One region of the Solibacillus sp. GQ1 genome, then DNA from elsewhere that is predicted to be linked to it. Evidence: riboswitches for the same ligand, from Rfam matches in the RefSeq annotation. Region 1 holds a riboswitch; each other region holds the start of a gene.

Region 1 (11,129 bases):
CGAGTGTGGAAGTAATTCCATAACACCTGTTGCGTTATTGTAAGTTTCTTCACCGCCAACTGCAGTGAAGTTCAGAAATAAGTGGAACACCAAGAACAACCCGACAGGAACTACACCTAATAACGAGTGTAAGCGGCGCCATAAAAATTCACGATCTTTCGACAAAACTGTTACCCCCCTTAGTACTTGAAATACACATGCGCAACGCCTCAAAATTGTAAAAGTTGGGATGTTGACTGCGCATTTCATCATGGTACAATATTATGACATGTCCATTGTACTCTCAACAGATACTAGCGTCAAGGCAACGCAGGATATTTTATAATCATTTTAAAGACGGTTTTACGCTGTTTTAAGAACTGTTTTTTCTGCTTATAACCCATTTCTTCATGAAAGAATGAAAATTATAAGAAAATTTATGAAAGAGGTTTTTTATATGGAAGGGTACAAAATGAAAACGATTCCAACTTTTGGCTACGAAATCATTCGTGACCATCTTCTTCCTTCTATTCTAGGTAAGCATGAAGAAGATGTTTTATATTGGGCAGGTAAAGAAATTGCAAGAAAGTTCCCATTATTTTCAATGGATGAACTCCCTTCCTTTTTTATGGAAGCTGGCTGGGGTCAGTTAGTTCTGGAAAAAGAAACGAAGGACGAACTTCATTACATACTTTTGACAACAGAGGAAGTGCCACTCAATATTGTACAACGTTGCTTCCGTCTTGAAGCTGGCTTTTTAGCAGAGCAGAAACAAAAGCAGCTAGGCTATTTGACGGAATGCTATGAAGAAAAAGATAATGACAAAAATGTCGTAAAATTTACGTTAAAATGGGATTTAAAAGAGAAAATTTAGCCTTCAACTTATAATAAACAACTATTGCTGAAGCAGCAAATTTACTCAATAAAAAGCTGGAAATAAGCTACTACAGCTCATTTCCAGCTATTACTTTAAGAAGCGGTTACTTCTTTCATCGCCAAATTGAATTCCTCATGCAGCACATTCGCAGCACGAACCATTTCTTCCTGTGGTACAACGACAGAAACTTTAATTTCCGAAGTGCTGACCATTTTTACAGGAATATGTTCGCGACCTAAGCGTGCAAACATGCGAGCCGCAACCCCCGGATTGGATGCCATCGCAGAACCGATAATAGATACTTTCGCTAAACCTACTTCAAAATCTGCAAAACTAAACCCAAGTGACAGTTTACTAGTTTCCAGTACCCGTAAAGCTTCCGCAAACTCATCTTTGGAAATTGTAAAGGAAATGGTCGGCTTCACGCCATCAATGACTGCTTGAACAATAATGTCCACATTGATATCATTTTCTGCTAAAACACTAAACACTTCTGCCAATGACGCGGTTTCATAAGAATCATAGCCGATCGTCAAACGAATAATATCCGATTCGTAAGCTACCCCGCGTACAAGTAAGTTTTTCTCCATGTCTACATCCCCTTTAATAAAAGTGCCTTCCACGTCCTGTACGAAAGAGCGTACAATGAGCGGTATATTGTATTTTTTGGCAAGTTCAACCGCACGTGGGTGCAAAATTTTAGCCCCTAAATTTGCAAATTCCAACATCTCATCATAAGAAACTTCCGGTAGTTTCCTAGATCCTTTTACAATTTCTGGGTCTGCCGTGAAAATCCCTTCAACTGATGAAAAAATCTCGACACGCTCTGCTTCGAGGGCAACCGCAAGTGCAACTGCTGAAGTTTCAGAACCCCCTTTGCCGAATGTTGAAATATTGTCTGTCCCCGTAACTCCTTGAAAACCTGCTACTACGACGATTTCACCTAATGCCAAATGTTCCTGAATTCGTTTACTATCCACATGATCGATTCGTGCGTTGCCATGTTTTTGATTAGTATGAATACCTGTTTGCCATCCAGCAAGTGACACAGCTTTACCTCCATGCTCCTGAATTGCCATTGCAAGCATTGCACTAGTTATTTGTGTTGCTGATGAGGCCAGTGCATCCATTTCCCGTTTCGACGGCTCATCGGTAATTTCAGCAGCATATTGTCTCAATTCTCGTCGTATAGCGGGTATTGAAGAAACGACAACGACTAAGTTTATGCCACGTCCTTGCTCTTTTATCACTTTTTTGGCTACCTGTACGATTTTTTCCGGTGTAGTCAATGCCGGACCGCCAAACTTTACTACAACTGTCTCCATTCTTTTCCCTCCTTAAATTGTAAACAAAAAGACGACTTCCCATATTCATGGAAAGCCGCCGTCAATACAAATAATAATTATAAGTTTTTCAGGATAGCCCTCCAGAACATAAAGCTCTGACAGTTTTACATCTCTTAAATGCAAAACCAGCAAACTGCGCGAACAATACGCACTTCACTTCGGCAGGGTCCCCTTTCGATTGCTGTCAATGGAATTGTTCTTCCTCGAGCAATTTACTGTTGAATACTGCGCCTCTATCTTAGTAAATATTGAATTGTCTTATATATTAGCACACCATTATTCTTTATTCAATGGTGCTTCATGAAAATGCCGATATATGACATCCGCCAGCTTTGCCGGCACACCGGACTCCTGCAGCTGCAATTCGCTTGCCTCGCGGATTTTTTTTACTGATCCAAAATACTTCATGAGTTGCTGCTTCCGCTTCGGACCTACACCTTCAATCCCATCAAGAACTGAAGTGATGGCATTCGTCTGATGTTGCTGACGTAAAAACGTAATCGCAAATCGGTGTACCTCATCTTGAATGCGCTGCAATAAATAGAAACCGTCACTTGTTCGCTTTAATGGGACAACTTCCGGAGGCGTACCAAATAATAGCTGGGACGTATTGTGCTTTTCGTCTTTAGCCAATCCTGCTATCGGAATGACTAACCCAAGCTCGTCTTCAATGACTTCACGTGCGACTTCCATTTGTCCTTTTCCTCCGTCGATAAGAATCAGATCAGGCAATGGCAGATTTTCCCGCAGTACACGTGTGTAACGACGTCGAATAACTTCCTGCATCGCACCATAGTCATCATGTTTGGCCGCTTCCCTTGTTTTATATTTCCGGTATTCCTTTTTCGCAGGCTTCCCGTCTATAAAAACAACCATCGCCGAAACCGGATCCGCACCGTGCATATGACTGTTATCAAACGCCTCTATTCTAAGCGGCAATGGAATTTGCATCGCTTCAGCAAGTGCTTCACAAGCCCCGACTGTCCGCTCTTCTTGACGTTCAATCAATTGGAACTTCTCATGAATGGCGATTTCAGCGTTTTTCATTGCTAGATCAACAAGCTCTTTTTTGGAACCGCGCTTCGGTGTCAGCACCTTCACATCCAGCAGTTTTTGTAAAATTGTTTCGTCAATCGACTTTGGCACAAAAATTTCCTTTGGCAATAAATGATGCGGCTGTTCGTAAAAACGGCCGACGAATGTTAAAAATTCCTCTTCCGGCTCATTATAAATCGGGAAAATCGAGACATCCCGCTCAATGAGTTTGCCTTGACGCACGAAAAACACCTGGACACACATCCAGCCTTTTTCTACTGCATAGCCAAATACATCCCGGTTGCTCAAATCATCCGTGACGATTTTTTGCTTTTCCATAATTTGATCGATATGAGCAATCAAATCCCGGAATTCCTTTGCCCGCTCAAACTCCAGATTTTCGGCAGCATCCATCATTTTTTGCTGAAGGTCTTGTTGTATTTCTTCAACGCCCCCATTTAAAAACTTCGAAATCTCATCAATCATTTCGTCATACACTTGTTTTTCAATTTCTTTTACACACGGTGCCAAACATTGACCTAAGTGATAGTACAGACACACCTGGTTAGGCAGATGTGTACATTTACGAAGCGGATACAATCGGTCCAGTAATTTCCGCGTTTCGTTTGCCGCATAGGCATTCGGATACGGACCGAAATATTTCGCTTTATCCTTCTTCACTTTTCTTGTCGTAATAATACGTGGGTATCGTTCATTCGTTATTTTTATATAAGGATACGTTTTATCATCCGTTAGTTTCACATTATATTTCGGATCATGCAGCTTAATTAGATTCAGTTCCAGTATAAGAGCTTCCAAATCACTTGAAGTCACAATATACTCGAAGTCTTCTATCTCACTGACTAGTCTCGCAGTTTTACCGTCATGACTTCCCGTAAAGTAAGAACGCACTCGATTTTTCAATACTTTAGCCTTACCAACGTAAATAATCGTGCCTTGACGGTCTTTCATAATATAGCAACCTGATTCATTCGGTAGTATTTCTAGTTTTGCTTTAATGATTGCATTCATATTCTCACCTGTCTAATATGTCCTTTCCTATAGTTTAACTGATTAAGGTATAAGAAAAAAGCCGTACACCTTGTATGGCATACGGCTTTCAACATATCAATTATTCCTTGGTCATATGAGTGGCCAGAGGTTTAATTATTTGTTGTCGTTAATGAAATCAATTAACGCTTCTTTTGGCATGAAGCCAGCAGTTTTTGCTTTTACTTCACCATCTACGAATAATAGTAATGAAGGAATTGACATGATTTGGTATTCTGCAGCAGTAACTTGGTTGTTATCAACATCCACTTTCACGATTTTTACATCGTTACCGATTTCTGTATCTAATTCTTCAAGAACTGGAGCAATCATTTTACATGGTCCGCACCAAGTAGCCCAAAAGTCTACTAAAACTGTGCCGTTTGAAATTTCTTGTGGGAAAGTTTGATCTGTCGCGTGTACAATTGCCATATTAAATAGCCTCCTTAAATAACATATGGTTGTAGTATAGCATGTTTTCCCAATTAAACAGTAGTAAAATGCTTGGGAATATAAATACACCTCAAATTTAGCGGTTGTATCTGATGCCATATAGATACTTATTAGCATTTTTTGAGGTTAAAGAATACTTATACCCTTTATTTAAACATATTAAAGCTTTATACGAAATCCATCACCATTCGCACCATCCATACCACAGCACTTTGGAAATTAAAAAGGGCTCCCTTCAAAAGAAGGAAGGCCTTAATCACTTTTTATGCATTTACTTTAAGTGCTTTAAACTCTTCGATTAACATTGGCACTACTTCGAATAAGTCTCCAACAATACCGTAGTCTGCTACTTTAAAGATATTTGCTTCCGGATCTTTGTTGATCGCAACGATCACTTTTGAGTTCGACATACCAGCTAAATGCTGAATCGCACCAGAAATCCCCGCTGCGATATATAGGTCAGGTGTTACAACTTTACCAGTTTGGCCGATTTGTAATGAGTAATCGCAATATTCAGCGTCACAAGCACCACGAGATGCGCCAACTGCTCCACCTAGTAAATTAGCAAGCTCTTTTAATGGCTCAAAACCTTCTTCAGATTTAACACCACGACCACCTGCAACTACTACTTTCGCTTCTGAAAGGTCTACACCTTCAGTAGATTTGCGCACAACTTCTTTGATGATTGTACGTAAATTTGTAATATCAACTGATACTGATGATACTTCACCAGTACGAGAATCGTCTTTTACTAATGGTGGAATATTGTTTGGACGGACTGTCGCAAAAATAATACCATCCTTGATTTTTACTTTTTCAAATGCTTTACCAGAATAGATTGGGCGGACGAATACTGTATCATCGCCAGCACCCTGAATTTCCGTAACATCTGAAATTAAACCGGATTGTAAACGTGAAGCAATTTTTGGTGATAAGTCTTTACCTAATGAAGTATGACCGAAAACGATTGCTTCTGGATTTTCTTGTTCTATTACTGCTAAAATTGCTTGGCTGTATCCGTCAGATGTATAGTTTTTCAAGTGCGGATGTTCTACTGTAATAACACGACTCGCTCCATATGCGATTAATTCCTGCGTTAACCCAGCTACTGCATCCCCTACTAATAAACCTACTACTTCACCACCGTCAGCGATTTGTAAACCTGCTGCAATTGCTTCGAATGAAACGTTACGTAAGCTCCCTTCTCGAACCTCACCTAACACTAAAACTTTCTTTGACATAGAATATCCCTCCATTACCATCTTCGTAAAAATTTCCGTACTCTAGTTGACTTCTATTAGACTACTTTTGCTTCGTTATGAAGTAAGTTTACTAATTCTTTTACCTGTGCAGAAAGGTCGCCTTCTAATACACGACCAGCCGCTTTTTGTGGCGGTAAGTAAATTTCAACTGTTTCTACTTTTACTTCAACATCGTCTTCATCGATATCTAAATCATCCAATTCCAGTTCTGCAAGCGGTTTTTTCTTCGCTTTCATAATACCTGGTAAAGATGGGTAACGTGGCTCGTTTAAACCTTGTTGAGCTGTTACTAATAATGGTAAAGATGTTTCTAATACTTCAGCGTCCCCTTCGATATCACGCACAATCTTAACGTTCATGCCGTCGATTTCCAATGAAGTAATTGTTGTTACGTAGTTAATGCCCAGCAGGTCTGCTAAGCGCGGGCCAACTTGTCCTGAACCACCATCGATCGCTACATTTCCTGCTAAAATTAAATCTGCTTCTTTGTCTTTTAAATATTCCGCTAAAATATAAGCTGAAGAATACTGGTCAAGCTCATCTAAATCATCTTCTGTATTAATCAATACCGCTTCATCGGCACCCATTGCTAAAGCTGTACGTAATTGCTTTTCTGCATCTTCGCCACCGATTGTCACAACTGTTACTTTACCGCCTAATGCGTCGCGCTTTTGAATTGCTTCTTCAATTGCGTACTCATCATATGGGTTGATGATGAATTCTGCACCATCTTCTTGAATTTTACCGCCGGATACGACGATTTTTTCTTCTGTGTCAAAAGTACGCTTTACTAATACAAAAATATTCATAATCTAGACCTCCTAAAAGCTTTTTAATTTTAATCCCGAAAAACAGGGAAGAATACATTTTTTATTTGCCAGTAAATACTGGCTCACGTTTTTCAATAAATGCTTGGATTCCTTCTTTAGCATCTTCAGAAACAAATACTTCACCGAAGCTGTTTGCTTCAGCATTTACTCCCTCATAATAAGATGATGGTTTCGAGTAATTCAGCATTTGGATCGCTGCTTTAAGAGCAATTGGTGATTTTTTCGCAATTTTTTGAGCGATTTTCAATGTTTCAGGCATCAGCTCTTCATCGGAAAAAGCACGGTTTGCTAATCCCCATTCAACAGCTTCAGTCCCCGAAATCGGGTCGCTTGTAAACATCATTTCCGCTGCTTTTGCTACACCAACATATCGTGGTAATCGCTGTGTTCCTGCAAATCCTGGTATTAAGCCTAATGAAAGCTCTGGTAAGCCTAATTTTGCCGATGCAGTTACAAAGCGCATATGGCATCCCATTGCAAGTTCCAAGCCGCCGCCTAATGCTGCACCGTGGATCGCGGCAATAACCGGTTTACTGAATGTTTCGATACGTTCGAAAACATCTTGTCCATTTTTTGCCAACCCTGTAAATGCTTCTCCTGACTGTACGCTCGTAAACTCTTTAATATCCGCACCTGCAGAGAAGAAACGTCCTTCGCCATGCAAGATGATGACACGTACATTTTCATCTTCTTCTACAGCGTCTAAAAGTGCATTCACATCTTGGATCAAGCCTTGTGAAAGTGCATTTGCTGGTGGTCTTGAAATCGTTGCAATTGCGACCCCTTCTTCTACTTTCCAACTTAGAAACTCCATCCTCTACATCCCCTTTATGCTTTAAGTGCGTTTAGCAGTAATTGCTTTACTTTCGGAGCTTGCTCTAATAAATCATATCGATTTTCATTCATTACCCAAGTTGTCGTAATTTCATCAATTGTGCCAAACACCATTTGTCTCGCAATACGAACATCCATCGTCTGGTTGAATTCACCATTTAGCATACCTTCGATTAGAATTTGATCCAGTAAAATTAAGTATTCTTTTAGAATAGAATTAATTTTCAGTCTAATTTCTTTATTCGATTGACGTAACTCAAGCTGAGTTACAGTTGCCAAGTGGCGATCACTTGATAGAACATGGAAATGATTTTCGATCATTTTACATAACTTATCTGAAGCAGTTTCCCCACTTTTTATTATAGCCTGTAAATTCTCTACGAAAATACCCATTTTTTCCTGAAATACAGAAATTAAAATATCTTCTTTGTTTTTGAAATATAAGTAGATTGTGCCATCAGCAACCCCAGCTTGTTTTGCTATTTTTGATACTTGGGCTTGATGATAGCCGTTTTCTGCGATAGCAATGACTGCTGCGTCTACTATTTGCATATATTTGGGTTTGTTTCGTTTCAAGCAGATCACCACCAAAAAAAATATGAAAACATGAATGACCATTCATTCATGTTTTCATATTATAGTTTGTTCTGCATTCTGTCAATAGTTTGCTAAACAATTAATTATTTTGCTTCTTGTTGTGCCATTTTCTGTTTTTCTTCTTCAATAAGCGTACGACGTAAAATTTTCCCGACTGCTGTTTTCGGCAGCTCTTGACGGAATTCATAGATACGAGGCACTTTATAGGCAGCTAGGTTTTTACGGCAATACTCGTTCAGCTCTTTTTCTGTAACAGTTTTACCCTCTTTAAGAACAATATATGCCTTTACGGTTTCTCCACGATACGGATCCGGTATACCGGCTACGACACATTCCTGAATCGCCTCATGCTCATACAGCACTTCTTCTACTTCACGCGGATAAATATTAAATCCGCCTGCAATAATCATATCCTTTTTGCGGTCAACAACATAGAAATAACCCTTTTCATCCATATAACCTAAATCACCCGTTAAAAACCAGCCATCTGCAAATGTCATTGCTGTTTCTTCAGGACGATTCCAGTAGCCCTTCATAACTTGTGGTCCTTTTACCGCTATTTCACCAATTTCTCCTACAGGCAATACTTCTGCTTCACCTGAACGTAAAATAACCGCTTCTGTATTCGGCCAAGGTAAACCGATCGAACCGTTGATACGATGGTCCCAAATTGGATTGGCATGTGTAACCGGAGAAGTTTCGGTTAAACCGTATCCTTCTACTAAACGACCGCCTGTCAATTCTTCAAACTTTTCCTGAACTTCCAGTGGTAATGCAGCAGACCCGCTTAAACACGCTTTAATTGACGATAGATCATATTTTGCTAAATCCGGGTGATTCAACAAGCCAATATACATTGTTGGGGCACCGGGGAATAAAGTTGGTTTTTGTTTATCAATCGTTTTCAACGCTTGCTCTGCATCAAATTTCGGAAGTAATACCATCTTGCCTTGCTGCATGACAGATAAAATTAATACAGTTGTCATACCATATACATGGAAGAATGGAAGTATGCCTAAAATTGTCTCTTCACCTTTTTTACATTTATACATCCATGCATCACACATTAATGTATTTGCAATCAGGTTTTTATGCGTTAACATAACACCTTTCGGGTAACCTGTTGTCCCGCCAGTGTATTGCAATAATGCTAAGTCATTTTCAAAATCAAATTCTTGCTCGATTTTATCGGTTTTGGCCATTTTCATGATTTCCGTAAACAGGTGATTCGTTCCGCTATGTTCCACCCTTACACTAAAACCGTACTGTTTCTTTTGGATGAACGGATACACTAAATTTTTCGGGAATGGCAAATAATCTTTAATTCCTGTAACGATGACATTTTCAATATTTGTCTCATGTAATATTTTCATTGCTCTTGGATATAAAATATCCATTACTAATATTACTTTTGCTCCGGAATCCGCCATCTGATATTGCAGCTCCCGTTCTGTATAAAGCGGATTCGTCTGTACGACAACCCCACCGGCATACATCGTACCATAATAGGCGATGACTGCTTGCGGACAGTTCGGCAGCATAATTGCAACTCGATCCCCCTTCTCCACCCCTAGAGAATGCAGGTAGTTCGCAAACTTCAACGCCGATTCATAAAGCTCTTTATACGTAAGCTCGCGCCCCATGAAGTGTATTGCCACTTTATTAGGCATTGACTCAAATGCTTGTGTTAAAAACTGGTGTACAGGAATTTCCGGCAGCTCAATAGAATGTGGTACTTCCTTCGGATAGCTGGCCAACCAAACCTTTTCTGTCATAAAACTCCTCCCCTTCGATAAAGCTTTACTTGTTTACATCATTATAATGAAAATTGGAAATGGTTTCAAACTATTTTCATAGATACACACATTATATTCTCGTTTATGCATATATTTTCTCGTTATTTATTTTGACTTTTATAGTATTATTGTATTTAAAACATATAGGACTATTCGTTTAGTATGGAAATATACTTTTTCAATAAAGTATTAAATAGTTTAAATATTTTTTGTTAACGGTCCTAAAAGTTTATTTTATTCGATTGATATAAATCTGCTCAGCTAATGAAAAAAGCAAATGAACTAACTAAATGCTAGTTCATTTGCTTTTATGTTTAGAGTGTCATCATGTAGTAAATGCCGACTGCAAGAAAAATGACACAGACGACGAGTAAGATTTTTGATAATGTTTCCATGTGTATGCTCCTATGAAATACTTGCTCCGATAACAAATGACAAACCAAGAGAAATTGTAAATGAGATAAATCCAACTGAACGGTTGTCAGCAGCAATCTCCTCATCCACATTAAATCTCGGCGTTAAAAACTCAAATAAAAAATAGGCAAAAATTAATAACGTAAAACCGAACAAACCCCAACCGAGCATTTCAATAAATGATGTATGCTGATTAATTGAATATCTGAAAATATTACAGACGCCTAAAATTTTTCCTCCAGTAGCTAAAGCGACCGCGACATTTCCCTTTTTTATTTCATCCCAATTTTTATACTTTGTTACGACCTCAAATAAAATCATCGATACGAATAGGCAAAGGACTACCACACTAAAATAGCCTGCAGTTTCTACGAGAGGATGGTGCCAAAAGTTTGATCCTAGCAATCCATTTTACCCCCTTTAATTATTTTCTTTCTATGTTTAATATTAGCGCATAATTTAAAAGGAGCAACAACTATTTTAGTTCTACGACTGTAACACCGAATCCGCCTTCGCCCGCTTCACCATATCGGTATGATTTAACACGCTTATGATTTTTCAGGAAGCTTTGAATCCCTTGGCGTAATGCACCAGTCCCTTTACCGTGAATAATCGATACACGCGGATAGTTCGCTAATAACGCATCATCTAAATAT
Region 2 (11,129 bases), on a different contig from region 1:
CCCCTTTAATTTCACTTAAATAAAGGTCATGGAAAAGATCTCTATTCACTAATGACTCTGCAAAAGTCTGCTCGCTTCTGTCTTCCACTTTAAATAACGGCAACGCATGCAAACTTACTAGGAAAATTCGGGATTTGTACGGGTTCCCCTTTGTAAGAAACGGTCGATACAACACATCTTTTCTATCTTCCCCTATTAACCACGGATACACTTTTTTATAGAAACCTTTTGAAATAGGCATGTTTTCACTTCCTTATTCTTCAGTGTTACATAATTTATTTCCAGCATAATAAAATACGGGAATTTTGTTTATTTTATAATAACATTCTTGTATTCATCGTACTCGAAAAATGTTTAATCCTCAATAGCTCTCATTTAATTCTCACTTGAGAATAAATAATCCTCACTTCCCCCTATATATTCCTCAGTTGAAAACAAATAATCCTCAATATAAAAAAACGCAATGAAAGCGTACAAGCTCACATTGCGTTTCAGAAATTATTTATTTGTTAAATCGCAGTCCTTTAAAGGAACGATTTTCGTTTTGTGTTTAAATTTGTAGCCAAACCATAAAGCGGCAAACAGTGGTAAGCCGATATATGAAACGACAACACCATACCAGTCAATTGTTCCACCCATGAAAGCCATATAGTTTTGACCTAACACGACAATCATACATAGGGCAAAGGCGAATAGCGGACCGAATGGGAAGAATCTGGATACATACGGTAAATCGCTCAATGAATTCCCTTGTGCGACATAGGCACGGCGGAATCGGTAATGGCTGATTGCAATGCCTAGCCAAGCGATGAAGCCGGACATACCGGAAGCATTTAATAACCAAATGTATACTACACCGTCTCCGAAAAACGATGCAAGGAATGCTAATGAACCCACTGCCAATGTTGCTAACAGCGCATACATCGGAATACCGCGCGATGTTACTTTCATGAATAGTTTCGGTGCTTTTCCATCCACCGCTAACTGATAAAGCATACGACTTGCTGCATATAACCCTGAGTTCCCTGCAGATAACATCGCCGTTAAAATGATTGCGTTCATAACAGATGCCGCAAATGCCACACCTAAGTTTTCAAATACTAATGTAAATGGACTTGTCGCAATATCTTCTGATAAGAGGCGTGAATCCGTATACGGAATAAGCAACCCGATTGCACCGATTGCGAAAATGTAAAACAGTAAAATACGCCAGAATACTGAACGTACAGCTTTTGGAATATTTTTGGCCGGGTCATCTGTTTCCCCTGCCGTTACCCCAAGCATTTCCGTACCTTGGAATGAGAAACCGGCAGCAAGGAAAATACCGAACAATGCCAGGAAACCGCCATTAAATGGGGCGTCGTCTTTAACGAAGTTTGTAAAGCCGACCGGATCGTTCCCGCCTAAAATACCGAAAATCATTAAGAAGCTGACAATGATGAAGACAATTACTGTCGCAACCTTAATCATCGCAAACCAGTATTCCGCTTCACCGAAAGCTTTTACAGAAGCTAAGTTAAATGATAAAACAACTACGATAAATAATATTGTCCATATAATTGAAGAACTGTCCGGGAACCAGTATTTCATAATTAACGAAACAGCTGCAATTTCTGCTGCAATTGTAATTGCCCAGTTGTACCAATAGTTCCAGCCAAGCGCAAAGCCTAATGCCGGATCGACAAATTTTGTTGCATACGTACTAAACGAACCGGATGTTGGCATATAGGCAGCCATTTCTCCTAATGATGTCATTAGGAAATACACCATAACGCCGATCAGTGCATATGCGAGCAATGCCCCGCCAGGACCTGCCTGTGCAATCGCACCACCCGATGCTAAGAATAAACCTGTTCCGATTGTTCCGCCAAGCGAAATCATCGTTACATGGCGACTTTTCAAACTCTTTTTCAACCCGTTATTACCGAGCTGATCTATTTTAATCTCACTCATGAATATAAAACTCCCTTTTTGTTTTGCTTGTGAAATGTAAAAGAAAAACCACCACAAGTTTTTGTGATGGTTATATTTACACCTCATCAAACTTGAAAGATAGCTCAACACATGCTCACACATGTGACAGTTCTGTTCCTTATCGAAAACAGCCCCAGCATTATTTTCAAGAAGAAAAATAACACTTCGGCAACCATTCCTTTCATAAAGCTTCCCCGATTCTTCCTAATCTCAGCTATACTAGTCTTAATGATTGCGACCTCTACCTCATACATCTACATGAGGTAATGTTTTATTTAATTGATTAAAAGTCTAACATAACATTTTTTTGATAGCAATGGCTTCAACATTATTCTGTTTTTTAAGAGTATTCACACTACTCAAATATATATTACTAGTCAAAAGGAGAATTAATATGGACACCGAACAATTAAATCAAAATAGCAAAAAAATACTATCCAACCGAACACTCATCTATTTTATGGTTGCCGTATTTTTATTTGCGACAACATTACGTACACCGATTACATTAATCGGTCCAATTATTTCATTTATTCGTGACGACCTTGGGATTTCGAACTTTCTTGCAGGCTTCTTAACGACTATCCCTTTAATTGCCTTTGCGGTCGTTTCACCATTTGCACCGCGTATTGCCCGTAGGTTTGGGATGGAATGGACATTATTTTATTCCGTCATCTTGCTATGTGTAGGGATTTTACTTCGTTCCCTTGGGCTAACGTCTTTACTCGTTTTAGGAACAATATTAATCGGCGTCGCAATTGCATTTGGTAATGTCCTTATCCCTAGTTTTTTCAAATGGAAATTCCCATTACATATTGGCTTATTAACAGGGATTTATTCCGTATCGATGAACATTTCTTCCGGACTTGCTGCGGGCTTCAGTTATCCTATTGCTGCAAGCGCAGGCTGGCAAATTGCAGCAGGTATTACGATTATTTTAGGTATTCTTACATTGCTAATTTGGCTGCCGATTTTGCGCCAGGAAAAAGTGGAATTACATATGCCCTCTTCGCAAACAAAGAAAATGCATATGTGGAAATCACCGCTTGCCTGGGCAGTCGCTGGAGCAATGGGCTTTCAATCGTTTATATTTTACTGTTCGTCTGCGTGGATACCGGAGATTTTCATTAGCCAAGGCCTGGATGCTGCGGCTGCCGGGTGGATGGTATCCGTAATGCAGTTTGCGCAAATTCCGATGACATTTATTATTCCGATTATTGCCGGTAAAATCGCTTCACAACGTCCAATCGTCGTTTTCTTTACGATATGTTACTTAGTCGGTTTTACTGGTGTGTTGATGGAATGGACTAGCCTTGCCGTCGTATGGATGATTTTACTAGGCTTTGCAGGCGGGGCTTCGTTTGGTTTAGTGCTGATGCTGTTTTCATTGCGTACGAAGACAGCCTATGATGCAGCTGAACTTTCCGGCTTTGCACAGTCAATCGGTTATTTCGTTGCCGCAATCGGACCGGTTCTGTTTGGTTATGTTCATGATTTAACTGACAGCTGGTCAATTCCGATTGTACTGTTTATTTTAATTTCTGTTCTGTTATTTTTCGCTTCCTTTATGAGCGCAAACAACCGTACGATATAACCAAACGTATGTACCCTTTTATGATATAATAGCGTTAGTAAATAAAAGGAGTACAGGACTATTGCGTAAAAAGAGAAGACGAAATAAAAAACGCCTGCCGGTCATCCCGCTATTTTTCATCGCATCAGCTGGTGCAGCTGGCTTTTATGTAACGCGAACAGCTGAAGGCATCGGTATTGGAATTGTCGCTTATTTCGTACTATATATCGCGTTTAAAATTTGGCTAAGATCGCTGAAGACGAGGAAGTTACGAAAGTCCGGCATTCGCGAAGTCGATAAAATGACCGGTGAAGATTTTGAGAGATTTTTAGGCGAGTTATTTAAACGCCGCGGATTTAAAGTGAGCTATACCGCAACGAGCGGTGACTACGGTGCCGACCTTATTTTAAAGGACGGAAAAGATATTATTGCAGTCCAGGCAAAACGCTATTCCGGTACGGTCGGTGTAAAAGCGGTTCAGGAAATTATCGGGGCGGTAAAAATGTATGAAGCAACAGAGGCATGGGTTGTCACAAACAGTCATTTTACACGCCAGGCAGAAAAGCTTGCCGACATCAATGACGTTTATTTAATCGATCGTGATGAATTGATTCAGATTATGTTAAAAAAAAGATAAAGAAATAGGTGTGCAGAGGCTTTCGCTTCCTGCACACCTATTTTTAATATGGCTGTTGCTGGTATAGGTAGTTTGGTTTTTTTATCGTGTTGGCAATCGGTTCATGATACAAATCAGTAGTTGCAGGAGATAATGGCGGTACAAGCCATACCCAGTTTCCCGTTACATCACGGTTGCTTACATGTTCCTGCTTTTGAAAAAGCTGAAACTGCTGAGCAGCGGTATGATGATCGACAATACTTACACCCGCTTTTTTATATGAATGAAGAACCGCAACATTCAGTTCAACAAGTGCACGGTCCTTCCAAAGCGACGCATTCACCGAAGTGTCCAGTCTCATTGCTTCCGCCACTTTCGGGAGGAAATTATAGCGGTACGTATCCGCTAAATTGCGCGCCCCGATCTCCGTTCCCATATACCACCCATTAAACGGCGCTGCCTGAAAATCGGTGCCGGCAATATTAAAACGCATACTCGAAATAATGGGGACTGAATACCATTTCATATTTAAAGGCGAAAAGTCATAATCCGGATGGGTAATCGCAACTTCCAGTACATGCTCTTTTGGCATTTCAAAAAACTTTGGCTCCCGGTCGTCCACTTGAATGACAAGCGGTAAAACATCGTAGTTTGTACGTGCGCCTTGCCAGCCGAGACCTTCACATATTTTCGTAAACTCGAGTGAATCGGAATCTCCAACAATTCCATCATCTGTTTCATACCCAGCATAGCGGATTAGCTGATGATTCCAGATGCGTACACGGTTCGGTTCAAACAGTGTAATGGCCGGTCTGATTTTCCCATTGTTGGTCGCAAAATCAATGTGTTTTATTAGCGCATCATAAACTTCAACTTCATTTAATAAATGGCGCTCATCAAACACGTTTAAGCTATTCCAAAACAGGCGACCGATGCATTTATTGCTGTTGCGCCATGCAACCCGCGCCCCGTACGAAAGCTCATCTGTTGTTAAGGTAAAGTCCGGATGCTGGGCCTCTTCCAACCGCTCTTTCAGCCATTCTTCTGTCTGATTTGTTTCTTTTTTATATAAAGTAAGGAAATCTATTCGTTCATGCAATACTGCAGTCGTTGTTGCCATCTATTTCATCTCCTTCTAGCCTATATTTTGGCCTCTTAGAAAGGGAAACTCAATGAATCAACAACCGATTAAAACATGTATATTTCATACATGACTAAATTTGTTCATAAAGTGGTTCTTTGTTACCTCTTCTATTTATCACTCGCTTTGAAATTATAAACTGGTGTCACGTGTTTCTGGATTGTCACCGTTTCTCCAATTTGCTCGACAATTTCCTGCATCGGCTTATAGGCCATTGGTGCTTCGTCAAGCGTTTCTTCAGTTACCGAAGTTGTCCAAATTCCTTGCATCGTCTGTTTAAAATCATCCATCGACAAGTTTTTCATTGCGGCTGTCCGCGAGTAGATGCGGCCAGCTCCATGTGGGGCGGATTCATTCCAGTCAGCATTCCCTTTTCCGATACAAATAAGAGAACCGTCCCGCATATTCATCGGGATGACGAGCTTTTCATTCTTTGCAGCCCGTACTGCCCCTTTACGCAAAACCATGGCATCCGTATCAATATAATTGTGTACAGAATCAAACTGTTCCGCGAATTCCCACTTCATATGCTCGGCGATTGTATTGGCAATATGCACTCGGTTTTCATGTGCAAAACGCTGTGCCAGTTTCATGTCGGCAATATAATCCCGGAACAGATCGCCTTCTAAATAAGCCAAATCCTTTGGTGCAACCGGATTTTCGTTCTTATATGCTTTTATCATTTTTTGGATGTCTTTGCTGTTTCCGGCTTTCTTCAGTGCTGCAATTCTTTCAGTTAAATCTTCACGCTGCAATGACTCGAATGCCCGCTTTTGATGCCAGTTCGCCACCTTTGCCCCGACATAGCGCGAGCCCGTATGGATCAATAAATAATGAACTCCCGTCTCGTCTTTTGCCAGCTCAATAAAATGATTGCCGCCACCCAATGTACCTAGCGAGCGTTCTGTATACTCATTTTGTAATCCGCGTGCGATAAAGTTTTCGTTTGCAAAAAGTTCAGTATCCTTTATATTTAGCGCATTTTCATGGATTTCGTTGCCACTCGGTACGAAACGTCGGATCGTTGTATCGAGTTCATTAAAATCAATTTTGCCTTTACCGATTTCCGAAACGAGCACCCCACACCCTACATCAACACCGACCAGATTCGGTACAACACGGTCATTCAACTGAATTGTTGTGCCGATTACACAGCCTTTTCCGGCATGATAGTCGGGCATAATCCGTACTTTTGTCCCTTCCATAAACGACTGATTGACGAGTTCATCAATTTGCTGAATCGCCGTTTCCTGTGGTGTGTTCGTATAAATTTTAGCGTTTGTATATTTTCCGTTAATTTCAATCAATGCTGCTCACGCCTTTCTTTTTTAAACTGAGTACACCGAATATAAGAATTGCGACACCAATATAACTACCAAGCAGTAATATTGGGGATCCTTGGTTAACAAACCCGAATGTCATTTCAGATTGAAGCACAACCGTATCCGGTGCGAATTGCGGTTTGTAGAAAAATGTTTGAACTAAACCGATTAACAGTTGTGCGGTGAAATATAGAATATGTAAAAGCAGTGCTCCGATGATTGCAAACAGGAATTTACGTTTCATGCAAGACCTCCCTTTGTGAAAGTAATTGTTTCTATTTACGAATGGGGGCAAGGAATAGTTTCATAAATTTTCCTGTATGGCAGTTGGCTTTTTTATTAGAAGTTATAGGAGTATATTGAAAACTCGTAGAAGATATTTGAAACTTTCGGCTCTATATTCGAAAATTTGGAATCGATATTAGAAAATCCATGTGCTTTATTAGAAAATGACCGGTTTATTAGCAACTCGAGTGCGGATATTAGAAAATCTCTAGAACTTATTAGAAAACCAAATCTCTTTAACAAAAAATGAGCCATTCGAAAAGCGGTTAAACTTTTCAAACAGCCCATTCCCCTCACTATTTTAAATGAACAAATCTCGATACCATCATCGTTAAAAATGCGTACACTCCGGCTTTTACCGTCTGTAATTCACGTGTATCACGATGCGGGTCGACACAGACGAAATCCATGCCTTTTACAATTTCGTATTTCCCTACTTCATACAGCAAATCGAACAGCTCATCTGTCCGCATGCCACCTGGTGTAGAAGCAGGAACTCCCGGTGCGTATGCAATATCAAGTACGTCCATATCTACTGTCACATAAACAAGATCTACTTTCTTGGAAAGCTCCTTCATGACATTCGCAATTACGGCCTCCGCGCCACGGCGACGGAAATCCTTTAATGTAATGCGGTTTACACCATAATGATTCGCAGTACGTATTAGACTCGGGGCATTGTAAAAACCGTGCAGCCCGATGTTATACACATCTTCACCCTTCACTACACCAGCATCAAGCAGCTGGCGGATTGGTGTACCGTTTGTCGGGCCATCCGATTCTGTTGTCCGTAAATCCAGATGGGTATCGAACTGTAAAATACCGATTCGTTGCCCAGAAGAATTGGCAAATGCTCTCACAACCGGCGCAGTAATCGAATGATCCCCGCCAATTTGTACATAGAAACTCTCAGGACAATCTTTCAATACATCCGTCATCGCCTGTTCAATATTGTCATGACATTGCAAAATATTCGTTCCGTGCATTTTCACATCACCGACATCAGCAACCCGAAATTCCCGCACATCTACATCTTCATCAATTGAATACGTAGTAAACAGATTCCAGCTTTTTCGGAAAAAATCCGGATATTCCGAAGCTGCTGAAGCACTAATTGACGAACGTGACAGTGGTACTCCTGTAATGACCACATCAAAGGAATCTGAAAGCTCCCCATAACTTGGCACAATCCAGTCTTTTACCTTCAAATCTCCAGATTCCACCCGATTCCAAGAAGTTGCCGGACTTACTAGGAACTTGCTCACAGTAAGCTGCCACCTTTCACAACGACGTTTCCTGCTTTAATTACAGTATCGGTATGATTCATCCCGTAGAAATATTGAAGCTGCTTATAATTCGGAACGTCTAGAATCAGTACATCTGCCTGTTTTCCTTTTTCGAGCGTACCGACTTGATCTGCACGTTTTATCGCATGGGCAGCATTGATCGTTGTTGCACAAAGTACTTCTTCCATCGTCATTCCCATGTTCATGCACGCCAAGTTTTGAATGAACGGCAAGCTGATCGTTGGCGACGAACCCGGATTAAAGTCCGTTGAAATGGCTACAGGTACGCCACTATCGACCATTAGGCGGCCTCTTGCATATGGTGCACGTAAAAAGAAGGCAGTTCCCGGCAAGAGCACAGCAATAGTACCGGCCTTCGCCATTGCAGCAATCCCTTCATCTGAAGCAACGAGTAAATGCTCTGCGGAAATAGCCCCGACTTCTGCAGCAAGTTCTGCACCTTCATATGGCTCGATTTCATCTGCATGAATTTTCGGTGTCAGCCCGTATGCTTTCCCCGCTTCCAAAATCAAACGGGATTGCGCTGGTGTGAACACTCCTTTTTCACAAAAGACATCATTGAACTCCGCAAGCTCCAGCTCAGCCACTTTAGGAATCATCTGCTCTATGATAATTTTTACGAATTCATCTTCATTACCCTTAAATTCTTTCGGAACAGCATGTGCACCCATAAAAGTCGAGACAATATCAACAACATGCTCTTCCTGCAGTTTCTTCACAACATAAAGCTGTTTGATTTCGTTTTCAAGATCAAGGCCATAGCCTGATTTTGCTTCAACCGTCGTAACGCCGTGACGCAAAAACTCGTTTAAGTGCCGAACGGTTTTGCTGTATAAATCATCAAAACTCGCTTCACGTGTTTTTGTCGTCGTATAGTGAATCCCGCCACCAGCATTCATAATATCCATGTAGGACCTTCCGGCAAGGCGCATATTCAGCTCATGTTCACGCGTTCCCCCATGCACTAAATGTGTATGGCAGTCCACAAGGCCCGGCATGACAATCTTCCCTCGTGCATCAATAACCTCGGCATCGCTTACTAGATGCGGATATTCTTGTTTTATTTCTTCAAGAGGCGCAATCATTGCAATGCGGTCTCCTTCAATTAATACGCTTACCTCTTTTTTCAGGCCGAGCTCGCTCATCTGCTCACGACGGCGAGGTAATTTCACATCACTTTCCATTGTTAATACTTCATTTGCATTATTTATTAAAATAGCCAAAGTTCATCATCCTTTTAGCATCGGCATATTGATACCTTTTTCTTTTGCTGTGCGAACTGCAATGTCATAGCCTGCATCTGCATGGCGTACAACCCCCATACCCGGGTCTGAAATAAGCACGCGATTGATCTTTTCTGCTGCGAGCTTTGTGCCGTCAGCTACTAGTACTTGACCGGCATGTTGGGAATAACCCATTCCTACACCGCCGCCATGATGAATGCTCACCCAGCTTGCACCGCCTGCAGTATTGACGAGCGCATTCAATAACGGCCAGTCTGATACAGCATCCGATCCGTCCTGCATTCCTTCTGTTTCACGGTTTGGTGAAGCGACTGATCCGGAGTCCAAATGGTCACGGCCAAATACAATCGGCGCTTTCAGTTCACCATTTGCAACCATCTCGTTTACGCGCAGTGCAAAGCGGTGGCGGTCGCCATACCCCAGCCAGCAAATACGGGCAGGTAAGCCTTGCCATTTCACCATTTTCTGTGCCATATCAATCCAGTTTACTAATGCTGTGTCTTCAGCAAACATTTCTTTTGCCAGAGCATCTGTTTTGTAAATATCCTCAGGGTCTCCTGACAGTGCTGCCCAGCGGAACGGTCCTTTTCCCTCACAGAATAGCGGGCGGATATAGGCAGGTACAAAACCAGGGAAATCAAAAGCATTTTCCACACCCATTTCCTTTGCATAGGCACGGATATTGTTTCCATAGTCAAATGTTTCCGCACCTGCCTGCTGGAATTCAAGCATTGTTCGTACATGCTCTGCCATCGTTTCCTTTGCACGGCGCTCATATGTTTTCACATCTGTTTTGCGCAATTGAAGCGCTTCCTCCAACGTCATCCCGTTTGGAATATAGCCGTTAATCGGGTCGTGGGCAGATGTCTGGTCTGTAACGAAATCCGGAATCATGCCGCGATTCAACAGCTCACGGTTAATGTCCGCACAGTTTCCTACTAAACCAATTGATGCAGGTTCTTTAGCAGCCGTTAACTTATTTACAAGCTCTATCGCCTCATCTACTGTTTCGACAAGGTAATCACAGTAGCCTTCATTTATTTTTCGTTCGATTCGCGCACGGTCCACTTCAACAACTAAAATGACCGCACCCGCCATTTTTCCTGCTAATGGCTGGGCACCACTCATGCCGCCCATACCACCAGTTAGTATCCACTTACCACGAAGGTCGGCTGTTCCAAACTTCTTTTTCCCTGCTTCCACAAAACTTAAATATGTTCCTTGGAGAATTCCCTGTGCCCCGATATAGATCCATGAGCCCGCCGTCATTTGCCCGTACATCATTAAGTTGCGTTCTTCCAGTTCATAGAAATGGTCCCAGTTCGCCCAGCCAGGCACTAGATTCGAGTTGGCGATCAGTACGCGAGGTGCATTTTCATGTGTTCTAAATACTGCAACCGGTTTTCCGGATTGCACAATCATCGTTTCGTCATTTTCCAGTTCTTTTAATGTCGCAATGAGTTTTTCGTAACTTTCCCAATCACGTGCCGCTTTTCCGATACCGCCATATACAACCAGTTCATCCGGATTTTCCGCTACTTCCGGATCCAGATTATTCATCAGCATGCGCATTGCCGCTTCCTGTGTCCACCCTTTACATGAAAGCTCAGAACCACGTGGTGCACGGATGTTTGTTTTATATACCATAAAAAATCTCTCCTTTAATT
Region 3 (11,129 bases), 800 kb from region 1:
GGAAATGCAACGGTATTAGGGGAATATGAATTCGAAATTCAAGACGAACAATTACAGTTGGTTCATATTCAGCCGGCAGAAGAGCAAATCCAATATGAGAAATGCAAACTTTTTGTGCAAGATAAAATAGAAAGCTTTCTGTAAAGATCAGTAAAGTAGGGGGACAAGGATGATGAGTTCCATTTTTTCAATGGATCTATTGAATTTGTTATTCAAAAATAGTAATGATGCTGTGTTCTTTATGGAAAAAATAGATGAAAAGTATCGTTATATTTTTGTCAATGATGCTGCAGTAAATTTGATTAATACGAATCCTTGCGGCAAAACGATCGAACAGGTAATTCCGTCCCATTTGGCAAAAACGATTATTCACCATTATGACTTAACAATCGAACAAAATAAGCAAGTTGAATTTGAAGATTTCACTTATGAAAGAATGAACGTTCGAAAACAAAGAACGACAACTATTCCAGTAATACAAGACGGGAAAAATTATATTTTGGCTATGACAAAAGAAGTGTCGATGAGTCTTGATTTAGAAGATAAATATTTATTTATGCGTTCCTTATTCTCTAATTCATTTTTATCAACGATATTAGTTTCCAATGACCTGCAATTGCTTGAAGCGAATACAAAATTTTTGGGTGAATTTAATATTCAAATGGAAGATGCTTCCCGTACAAGTATATTGGATATGCCTTTTATAGAAAGAAAAATGGCAATAAAATTAAAAAGCTATTTGAAACGTGCTCAGCTTGGAGAAAATGTTCAATCAAAAATGCTGTTTTTTATCGATAAACATAATGAACAGCGATGTTTTACTGCTTCTTTTTCTTCGCTGACAAGTAACGGTGAAAATATTGCCGTATTTATTATATTGCAAGAAATAACAGAGTATATAAAACAAGGACAGGCATTACGCACTGCATCGCATGGCCTGGAAATGTTCAAAAATGCGATCAATTCTTTTGCTGACGTTATTTTTACAGATGCTGACGGAAATATAATAGATGTAAATGAAAGAGTTATTAAAAATACAGGCTTTACCCACGACGAATTAATCGGTAAGCCACACCATTTTCTTCATTCAACATATCACGCTGATACGGCTTCAATGAGTTATTGGCAAAAAGTCAGAAAAGAAGAAATTTGGCGTGATGAAGTATGTATTCGTAAAAAGAATGGCGAAATTTATTGGGTGGACTCCACTATAATTCCTTTGAAAAATGAACTAGGGGATGTCGAGCAGTTTTTAATGGTTCAATATAATATTTCGTCTGAAAAGCAATTAATGTCTGAACTATATATAATAGAACGTAATTTCAGAGCGATTACTGAAAATACGAATGATTTTATTGTCGTAACAGACCGCTACGGGAAAATTAAATACGCTTCACCTTCCTATTCAAGGAAACTTGGCTATCGGGAAGAAGAGCTGATAGGTGTTCCGTACGATCGATTGCTGAAGCCTGAAAGTGTCCAACTGTGGCATGAAGCATTGAACCCGGAAAAGTTTGATAGTGTAGAAGAACAAAAAATTGAATTGCTTTTGTATAAAAAAGATAATAGTACGATATGGACGGAAGGGAATTATACGCTAACTTTCGATTTGGCAAATCATGAAATCACGGAAATTGTCATGGTTTCTAGAGAAATTACCGAGCGCAAGCAGCTGGAAGATAAATTAACCTATTTAGCGTATCATGATAGTCTTACGCAGCTAGGTAATCGCCGGAAACTGTACAAGGACTTTCCGCTGCTTAAAACCGAAGCAGACGAAACAGGCACCTGCCTGGCAATTTTATATCTTGACGGTGACAATTTTAAACAAGTAAACGATCTATATGGCCATGATGTAGGGGATGAGTTTTTAATTCAATTCGGGAAATCACTCGTTCGCAGTGTGCGAAACGAAGACCTCGTAATAAGGCTGGGCGGAGACGAATTTTTAATTGTTATAACAGGGCTGTCCACTGACGAAAAAGACCGTTCTGTTCAACTAGCCCATATTATGGACAGAATCAAAGAAAATCTGCAAATCGGGTGGATGATTAGAGATGCGCATTTCTCACCTACTGCCTCGATGGGTCTATCGATTTATCCACAGCACAGTTTAAATTTGGATGTGCTTATCGACTTGGCAGATCAGGTATTATACAAGGCGAAACAATCTTCCAATTAGCACATTCTTCATATCCATATCTCACTTGCAAGAATACGGAAATTTACTCCGTATTCTTTTTTTATTTTAAAATACAAATGGTACAATAATGAAGATATATATTGTTGATAGAGAGGGTAGCTGATGAAACAGAAGATTTTAATAATTGAAGATGAAAAAAATATTGCACGTTTCCTTGAACTGGAGCTTAAGCACGAGCGATTTGATACGGTTGTTGCATATGATGGGAGAACGGGTCTGGAATTGGCTGAAAGGGAACTATTCGACTGTATTTTGCTCGATGTCATGCTGCCTCAATTAAACGGGATTGAAGTATGCAGACGAATACGGAAAACAAGCGATGTACCGATTCTGTTAATTACTGCACGTGATGAAGTAATGGATCGTGTTTCAGGGTTGGATGCGGGAGCAGATGATTATATCGTGAAGCCGTTTGCGATAGAAGAACTACTAGCCCGGATCCGTTCGATTTTGAGAAGAGTCCAGCATACTCAAAAATCTAAACAACTCATTGTAAGGGATTTAGAAATCGATGTGCATGCATATGAAGTAATATTTGAAAATAATAAAATCGAGCTGACAAGAAAAGAATTCGATTTACTGAAGCTGCTTGTGGAGAACAGAAACCATGTATGTACACGTGAACGTATTTTAGAGACAGTTTGGGGATTCGATTCAGAGGTAGAAACTAATGTAGTTGATGTATATATTCGCCATTTACGTTCAAAACTGCAAACAGAAAATACTCCGTACATTGAAACAGTACGTGGTGTTGGATATGTGATACGCGGGTGAGGATGATGAAAAACAAATTACTGAACCTTTCATTAAAATCAAAGTGGATGCTTGCAGTCGGTGTAACGATTTTTGTAAGCTATGCCCTTATTTCTGTTGTGCTGTATATCGCATTGCAAACATGGCTTATTCATAATGAAGAAAAAAATGCATTGCGAACGGTTGATGATATGACAACATACTTTGAATCACAAGGTAACACTGTTACAGTACAGGCACTCCAAAACAACACCGCATTGATGAAGGCCATTTTAAATCAAGAACAAACGGTACGTGTATTTAATCTGGATGGTATTGAGGTAATGCGTATCAATGATGCTGCGCCGGCTGCACAACTGCCAAAAAAACAAAATTATTTTTCAACGGTTATTGAAAAGCAGATGATTTCAGGATCTGAAAGCTATGTCATCCACAGAGTCGTTCAAATCGGACAATTTCAAGGGGTTATGCAGCTGATTCACCCATTAGCAGCATTTCAATCGATGATGAATTATATTTTGACAACAATTTTTATTATTGGTTTCGGTGCCATTTTATTTTCGGTTGTGATCAGCTATTACCTGGCGAATATGCTAATGAAACCGCTTGTCCAATTACGGGACGCAATGAGTTTTGTTAGAAAAAACGGGTTTACTGCACAGCCTAACTTTGATTATTCGGCAAAAGATGAGATTGGCGATTTACTTCATATGTATCGTACTTTAATGAATGAACTGGAGATATCGTTTACAAAACAGCAGCAATTTGTCGCAGACGCCTCGCATGAACTGCGAACACCGATTCAAGTTATTGAAGGTCATTTATCATTAATTAAACGGTGGGGTAAAGATGAACCGGAAGTAATGGAAGAATCGTTAAACACTTCGTTAACCGAAATTGCGCGTATGAGAAAAATGATCGAAGAACTATTGCAATTGGCAAGAAGGGAGCAAGCGGATGAACAGGCTGAGGCTGATATAGAACAAGTATACGAACAGGTAAGAGAAGAATTGTTGCAGCTATATCCTAACACTGAGTTTCGCCTCAATGTTACCGGTGATAAAACGGCTGCTTCCATTACCGAACATGCTTTAGCGCAAATCTTTAGAAATATTTTGAGTAATAGTATACGATATAATAGCAATGTTCCAAAACTTCATGTAACAATTGATTATAATGAATTACAGTCGCAGATTTCAGTTACGATAGAAGACAATGGTATTGGTATTTCTGAACAACATTTACCACATATTTTCGACCGGTTTTACCGGGCGGATGCATCCCGAACTAATAAAATTGCAGGTACTGGACTAGGGTTAAGTATTACGAAGATGCTTGCAGATAAATATGAAGTGAAAATTGATGTCGAAAGTAAATTACAGAAAGGTACCTTTTTTTACCTTAAACTTCTTAAAAAATGAATAATTTTTCTCAATCTAATTACTATTTCAATAGTTCACGAAAAAAATTGCTTAATTTGATAAAAAGAGTTGTATTTTTTGTGAAGAGTAGTAAGATTGAGATGGAAAAAATGTTCTTCCGCCGTTTATAAATGTGCTTTTAGTCCATGTGGAAGAATGATAAAATATTATTTGCTTTGTTTTGGTAGATAAAAAGAGGGTACTTACTTTATCTACATACAAAAGAAGGTAATTTTTGTATTGTGATATACAATATTATACCTTTTTAAGTAAATTATTGGAACAGCCATAAGGCAAAATTTGGAGGTTATTTTCATGTCGAACAATGTATTACCTGCAGGTTCTCCATGGTCAGCGTTTTCTGGTCCTAACTTAGGTTACGTATTAGAGCAGTATGACTTATTCCTGCAATCTCCTGAAGAAGTGGAACCGGAACTAGTAGAATTATTCCAAGCTTACGGTGGTCCTGTATTTGCAGATGGTCAACAACCGGTTGCAACAGCAGCAGTAACAGGTACTGGAGACTACAAAAAAGTATTAGCAGCAGTTAAGCTGGCAGAATCAATTCGTGAATATGGCCATTTAGCAGCAGATTTATACCCATTAAAAAATCGTCAATTAGATACTTCACGCATTGAAGAAAGCGTATTCAATTTAACAGCAGCAGATTTACAAGCTATCCCTGCATCAGTATTTTTTGCAAATGTTCCTGCAGGTGTTACAAACGGTAAGGAAGCAATTGATTATTTGAAATCTGTTTACACAGATAAAATAGGTGTGGAAGTTGCACATTTACAAAATGCGGAAGAACGTGCTTGGATCGAAGCTCAAGTTGAAGGCGGAACTTTCAAAACAACGTTATCTGCCGAAGAAAAGAAAGCAGTATTAGAGCGTTTAACACGCATTGAAAACTTTGAAAAATTCATTCATAAAACATTTGTTGGTCAAAAACGTTTCTCTGGAGAAGGTTTAGACACTCAAATCATTTTATTAGACGAAATTATCAAATCTTCAGAAGCTAAAGGTGTAAAAAACGTTCGAATCGGTATGGCACACCGTGGTCGTTTAAACGTATTAACTCACGTATTAAAAAAACCATACGATATGATGTTCTCTGATTTCGCCCATGTTTCTAACGACCTTTTCTTCCCTGAAGATGGTAAATTAGAAATTACAAAAGGCTGGACTGGCGACGTGAAATATCATATGGGTGCATCTTACACTCATGATTCTGGATTGAACGTTAAATTAGCTTACAACCCGTCTCACTTAGAAGTAGGAAATCCGCTTGTAATCGGTTCTGTACGTGCAGCACAAGATGATGTATCAGCAGCTGGTGTTGCGAAACATGATCCATCAAATGCATTCGGTATCATCCTGCATGGTGACGCGGCATTCGCTGGTCAAGGGATTGTAACTGAAGGCTTCAACTTCTCTCAAACAGAAGGATTCAAAACAGGTGGTACAGTTCAAATTATCGCGAACAACATGATCGGTTTCACAACTGAGTTACATGATTCACGTTCATCTAATTATTCATCTGACCCTGCAAAAGGCTATGATATTCCGGTTATTCATGTAAACGCTGACAGCCCTGAAACAGTGGCAGCTGTTGGTCGCTTTGTTGCGGAATACCGTGCGAAGTTCAAAAAGGATATCGTAATCGACTTAATCGGTTACCGCCGATACGGTCATAACGAAACAGATGATCCGACTGTTACAAACCCTGAAACATACAAATTAGTTGCAAAACATGAGCCGATTCGTGCATTGTATGGTGCAGAATTAGCAGAAGCGGGTGTTTTATCTGCTGATGAAGTAAAAGCTTTAGATATTGCTATTTATGCGGAAATGCAAGCTGCGTATGATCATGTAAAAGAAATGGCTGAAAAAGACGAGCATGTAACGCCTAATATGCCGGAAGAACTAAAAATCGAATTCCCTGAAATCGATACTAAAGTAGATGCTGAGCGTCTGGCTAAAGTAAATGAAGATTTACTTGTGTTTGCAGATGGTTTTGAACCGCAAAACAAGTTAGGTAAAATTTTAGCAAAACGCCGTGATGCATTCGCAGATGGTAAAATTGACTGGGGTCATGCTGAAACATTAGCATATGCAACAATCACACAAGATGGCACACCAGTTCGTTTCACTGGTCAGGATGCACAGCGTGGTACGTTCTCTCAACGTCACTTAGTATTACATGATAAAAACAATGGTTCTGAATTCACACCATTACATCACATTGAAGGTGCAAAAGCATCATTCTCAGTTTATAACTCACCACTTACAGAAGCAGGTGTAGTAGGTTTTGAATACGGGTACAATTTAGAAAACCAAAATGTATTATCAGTATGGGAAGCACAATTCGGTGACTTTGCAAACATGGCGCAAGTAATGTTTGATAACTTCATCTCAAGTGCCCGCGCTAAATGGGGTCAAAAATCTGGATTCGTACTTCTTTTACCACATGGTTATGAAGGTCAAGGTCCGGAACACTCATCAAGCCGTATGGAACGATTCCTGCAATTATCTGCAGAAAATAACTGGTTCGTAGCAAACTGTTCAAATGCAGGCAACTACTACCACTTATTACGACGTCAAGCTGCATTACTAGGTACAGAAGGTGTACGTCCATTAGTAGTGGTTTCTCCAAAATCACTTTTACGTCACCCACTTGCTGCAGCTACTGCTGAACAACTTGCAACTGGTCGCTTCCAGGAAGTAATCGAGCAAGAAGGTTTAGGCAAAAACACAGAAGCGGTTGAAAAAGTAGTACTTGGTACTGGTAAAGTAATGATTGATTTAGCAGAACGCGTGAAAGACGGCGAAGGGCTTGATCACTTACACATCATCCGTGTTGAACAAATTTATCCATTCCCTGCACAACAAGTGAAAGATATTATCGCTCGTTTCCCGAATGTTAAAGAAATCGTTTGGGTACAGGAAGAACCGAAAAACCAAGGTTCATGGACATATGTTCTTGAAACATTATATGATATCGCAGAAGGCAAAAAAGTGCGCTATGTAGGACGTCCTGCAATGAGCTCAACTTCTGAAGGCGATGGCGATTCACATAAAGCAGCACAAGCTAAATTAGTGAACGAAGCACTTGAAAAGTAATAAATGATTTGTTTAAAAAGAGCTGCTTCTATTTAAAATAGAAGTGGCTTGCTATACAATGAATGTGTAGCGTAATTAAAGGAGGATATGAACGTGGCTGAAATTAAAGTCCCTGAATTAGCAGAATCAATTACTGAAGGTACAATTGCCCAGTGGGTGAAAAAAGTTGGAGATCGCGTAGAAAAAGGCGAATTCATCGTTGAGTTAGAAACTGATAAAGTTAATGCTGAAATCATCTCTGAAGAAGCAGGCGTTTTAAAACAAATTTTAGCTGAAGAAGGCGATACTGTATTAGTAGGACAAGTAATCGCAGTAGTTGAAGCAGGCGAAGGCGCAGCACCTGCACCAGCTGCTAAAGAAGAAGCACCAGCAGCAGCTCCGGCTCCAGCAAAAGAAGAAGCTCCTAAAGCAGCAGCACCTGCACCAGTTGCAGTTGAAGAAACTTCAGGTGAGCGTGTAATCGCTTCACCGGCAGCTCGTAAATTAGCTCGTGAAAAAGGTATTGACTTAGCAGCAATCTCACCTGTTGACCCACAAGGTCGCGTACGTGTACAAGACGTTGCAGCACATGGTACAGCACCAGCAGCTCCTGCAGCATCAGCTGCCCAAGCTCCAGCAGCAGGTAATGGTCCAATGATCTTCACACCAGCAGCTGATACAGACCGTGTAACAGTTGAAAAAATGAGCCGCCGTCGTCAAACAATTGCAAAACGTTTATTAGAAGTAAAACAATCAACTGCAATGTTAACTACTTTCAATGAAATTGATATGACGAACATTATGGCATTACGTAAGCGTAAACAAGATGAGTTCGTGAAAGCTAACGATATTAAATTAGGCTTCATGTCATTCTTCACAAAAGCTGTAGTAGCAGCATTAAAGAAATATCCATATGTAAATGCACAAATTAACGGTGATGAAATTCACTTAAACAACTTCTTCGATATCGGTATTGCTGTATCAACAGAAGAAGGTTTAGTAGTACCGGTTGTTCGTGATGCAAACGCTAAAAACTTCGCTGAAATTGAGAAAAACATTGCGGAATTAGCTGGTAAAGCACGCGACAAAAAATTAGGCTTAAACGACATGGCTGGCGGATCATTTACAATCACTAACGGTGGTGTGTTCGGTTCATTAATGTCAACACCAATCATGAATGGTACTCAAGCTGGTATTTTAGGTATGCACTCAATCGTAAACCGTCCAGTAGCTGTTAATGGGGAAGTTCAAATTCGTCCAATGATGTATGTAGCATTATCTTACGACCACCGTATCATCGATGGTAAAGATTCTGTTGGCTTCTTAAAAACAGTAAAAGAAATGATCGAAAACCCAGAAGATTTATTATTAAATTCTTAATAGTATTTTCTATGCTAATGCGCGATATTCTGTATATTGCGCATTAGCTTTTTTGTTAAGGAAACTATAGAATATTGCATTGTAGATAACGTAAAAATATAGTTTTATCCACGTCTAGGCTAAAGCGCCAACTCCTCGCACCATTAGGTCCCTCCGTGCAAAAGTGGTGGAGCGTTTACTTTTGCGCCGGGCCCTCCAATGTATGTCAGAGTTGAACGGGCGCTTTAGCGCATTTATTCTTACAGTGAAATTTCAGAAAAATGAGTGTTGACGGAAATGTCGCAATAATGTAATATAAACATATCAATTTCATATTAAAACCTCACACTCTCGTGAGGTAGAGGCGCGATACTTAACAGTTTTATATGGAGCCATGAGCTGGCTGTGAGATATAAGAGAAGGAAATATCGCCGAAGTGTTGTAAATGCTCAATTATACAATGCTGGGTCTGCAGTGAATAATTGCAGAACTGTCTCAATCATCTATATCCCTGATGGTTGAGTTGTGCTATCTCAAAATGGGAACTGTAGAGGATTCGGGCTAATTATAATTTAAACGACCTAAAGTTCTTCTTTTAGGTCGTTTTTTGTATATTTGGCGCCCGAAATTTAACAAATAAGGAGAGATTTTCTATGAAAAAGAGACTATTAATTTTATTGACTGCCATGACAATGCTATTGCTAGCAGCTTGTGGTACAAGCGATGAAGGTACTACAAGCAGTTCAGATTCAGACAAAAAAGTTATTAAAATCGGTATGGAAGCAGCGTATGCGCCTTTTAACTGGTCACAAAAAGATGATGCCAATGGCGGAGTTCAAATTGCAGGTTCAAAGGAATACGCAGCAGGCTATGATGTGGAAATTGCAAAAAAAATTGCAGAAGGTCTGGACATGGAATTACAAATTGTTAAAACAGACTGGGATGGCTTGATTCCATCATTACAATCAGGTGCCATTGATCTAGTAATTGCTGGTATGTCACCAATGCCTGAACGTAAGGAAGTAATTGATTTCACGGAGAACTATTATACAAGTGACTATGTCATTGTTGTAAAAGAAGACGGCCCATATGCAAATGCAACTTCATTATCTGACTTTGCAGATGCAAAAATTACAGGTCAGCAAGCGACAACACATTATGATGTAATCGATCAAATCGAAGGTGTTCAAAAACAAGTAGCGGCAACTGATTTTGGTGCAATGCGCGTGCAATTACAGTCAGGCGCAATTGACGGATACGTTTCAGAACGTCCAGAAGGTATCTCAGCTGAAATGGCTCTGAACAATATTAAATACATCGTACCTGAACCAAACTTCGAAGCAGACGAAGCCTCAACAGCTGTAGCAGTAGGTTTGAAAAAGGGTTCAGATTTACGTGAACAAATTAACAAAGTTTTATCTGAAATTTCGGATGAAGAGCGTCAACAATTAATGGAAGACGCAATTGCAAATCAACCAGCAGCACAATAATCGTGTAGCATTAACAGTTTTAATGAGGTTGTCTTGCCGGCAAACGGAAGACAACCTTTTTCTATTAAAATTATGATTTCATACATAAATAGTAGAAACAAAGAAAGAAATGGAGGACAAGGCGATGGCATTTTTAGAATCATCATGGAACTTGTTTACGAACAACTGGGATTTATTTGTACGTGGAGCTTGGACTGCACTTCTGTTGGCAATTATCGGGACAATTTGTGGAACACTGATCGGATTTTTCATTGGAATTATGCACACAATTCCACAACGCAAAAAAAATATTAAATCAGCTATTCTGAAAGTCTTTAACTTTATTTTAACGGCTTATGTGGAAATTTTCAGGGGCACGCCAATGATGGTACAGGCGATGGTCGTATTTTATGGTCTTGTCTACTTAGGGATCGATATTGACCGCTTTCTAGCAGCTTCTATCGTTATTAGTTTAAACACAGGAGCCTACATGGCCGAGTATGTGCGTGGTGGTATCGTATCAATTGATAAAGGCCAATTCGAGGCTGCACAAGCGATTGGAATGAATCACCTGCAAACGATGATTCATATTGTTCTGCCGCAAGTAGCACGCAATATTTTACCTGCAACAGGGAATCAGTTCGTTATGAATATTAAAGATTCATCTGTATTAAGTGTTATTTCGGTAGTGGAACTGTTCTTTACTGCGAATTCGATTGCGGGCAGTAACTATAAATATATTGAAGCGTTCTTTATCGCAACGGTATTATACTTTATTATGACATTTACTGTAACTCGTTTCTTACTATTATTCGAGAAAAA

Evidence for each region. A riboswitch is a leader RNA that binds a small molecule or an ion and turns the genes downstream of it on or off. The one in region 1 is predicted to bind lysine.
Region 2: linked by a shared signal. The riboswitch ahead of AC6CH1_RS14520 (amino acid permease) and the one ahead of AC6CH1_RS11425 (aspartate kinase) in region 1 are both predicted to bind lysine.
Region 3: linked by a shared signal. The riboswitch ahead of AC6CH1_RS07095 (transporter substrate-binding domain-containing protein) and the one ahead of AC6CH1_RS11425 (aspartate kinase) in region 1 are both predicted to bind lysine.

What each region holds. Positions count from the first base shown of each region.
Region 1 is NZ_JCAXEX010000001.1:2,231,148-2,242,276, forward strand. It holds gene AC6CH1_RS11415 (succinate dehydrogenase cytochrome b558 subunit) at 1-165, opposite strand, end outside; gene AC6CH1_RS11420 (YslB family protein) at 437-853, shown strand; gene AC6CH1_RS11425 (aspartate kinase) at 949-2,181, opposite strand; lysine riboswitch at 2,268-2,446, opposite strand; gene uvrC (excinuclease ABC subunit UvrC) at 2,479-4,269, opposite strand; gene trxA (thioredoxin) at 4,405-4,719, opposite strand; gene AC6CH1_RS11440 (electron transfer flavoprotein subunit alpha/FixB family protein) at 5,004-5,981, opposite strand; gene AC6CH1_RS11445 (electron transfer flavoprotein subunit beta/FixA family protein) at 6,038-6,811, opposite strand; gene AC6CH1_RS11450 (enoyl-CoA hydratase) at 6,873-7,646, opposite strand; gene fadR (fatty acid metabolism transcriptional regulator FadR) at 7,661-8,242, opposite strand; gene AC6CH1_RS11460 (long-chain-fatty-acid--CoA ligase) at 8,347-10,038, opposite strand; gene AC6CH1_RS11465 (DUF350 domain-containing protein) at 10,465-10,878, opposite strand; gene AC6CH1_RS11470 (endonuclease MutS2) at 10,949-11,129, opposite strand, start outside.
Region 2 is NZ_JCAXEX010000003.1:45,493-56,621, reverse strand. It holds gene AC6CH1_RS14525 (RNA 2'-phosphotransferase) at 1-241, opposite strand, end outside; gene AC6CH1_RS14520 (amino acid permease) at 499-1,953, opposite strand; lysine riboswitch at 2,046-2,226, opposite strand; gene AC6CH1_RS14515 (CynX/NimT family MFS transporter) at 2,369-3,568, shown strand; gene AC6CH1_RS14510 (restriction endonuclease) at 3,630-4,184, shown strand; gene AC6CH1_RS14505 (nitric oxide synthase oxygenase) at 4,228-5,283, opposite strand; gene AC6CH1_RS14500 (RtcB family protein) at 5,415-6,611, opposite strand; gene AC6CH1_RS14495 (hypothetical protein) at 6,604-6,870, opposite strand; gene AC6CH1_RS14490 (agmatinase family protein) at 7,208-8,176, opposite strand; gene hutI (imidazolonepropionase) at 8,173-9,402, opposite strand; gene hutU (urocanate hydratase) at 9,448-11,109, opposite strand.
Region 3 is NZ_JCAXEX010000001.1:1,435,026-1,446,154, reverse strand. It holds gene dapF (diaminopimelate epimerase) at 1-144, shown strand, start outside; gene AC6CH1_RS07120 (diguanylate cyclase domain-containing protein) at 173-2,182, shown strand; gene AC6CH1_RS07115 (response regulator transcription factor) at 2,306-2,977, shown strand; gene AC6CH1_RS07110 (HAMP domain-containing sensor histidine kinase) at 2,983-4,377, shown strand; gene AC6CH1_RS07105 (2-oxoglutarate dehydrogenase E1 component) at 4,693-7,500, shown strand; gene odhB (2-oxoglutarate dehydrogenase complex dihydrolipoyllysine-residue succinyltransferase) at 7,594-8,859, shown strand; lysine riboswitch at 9,190-9,377, shown strand; gene AC6CH1_RS07095 (transporter substrate-binding domain-containing protein) at 9,492-10,328, shown strand; gene AC6CH1_RS07090 (amino acid ABC transporter permease) at 10,453-11,129, shown strand, end outside.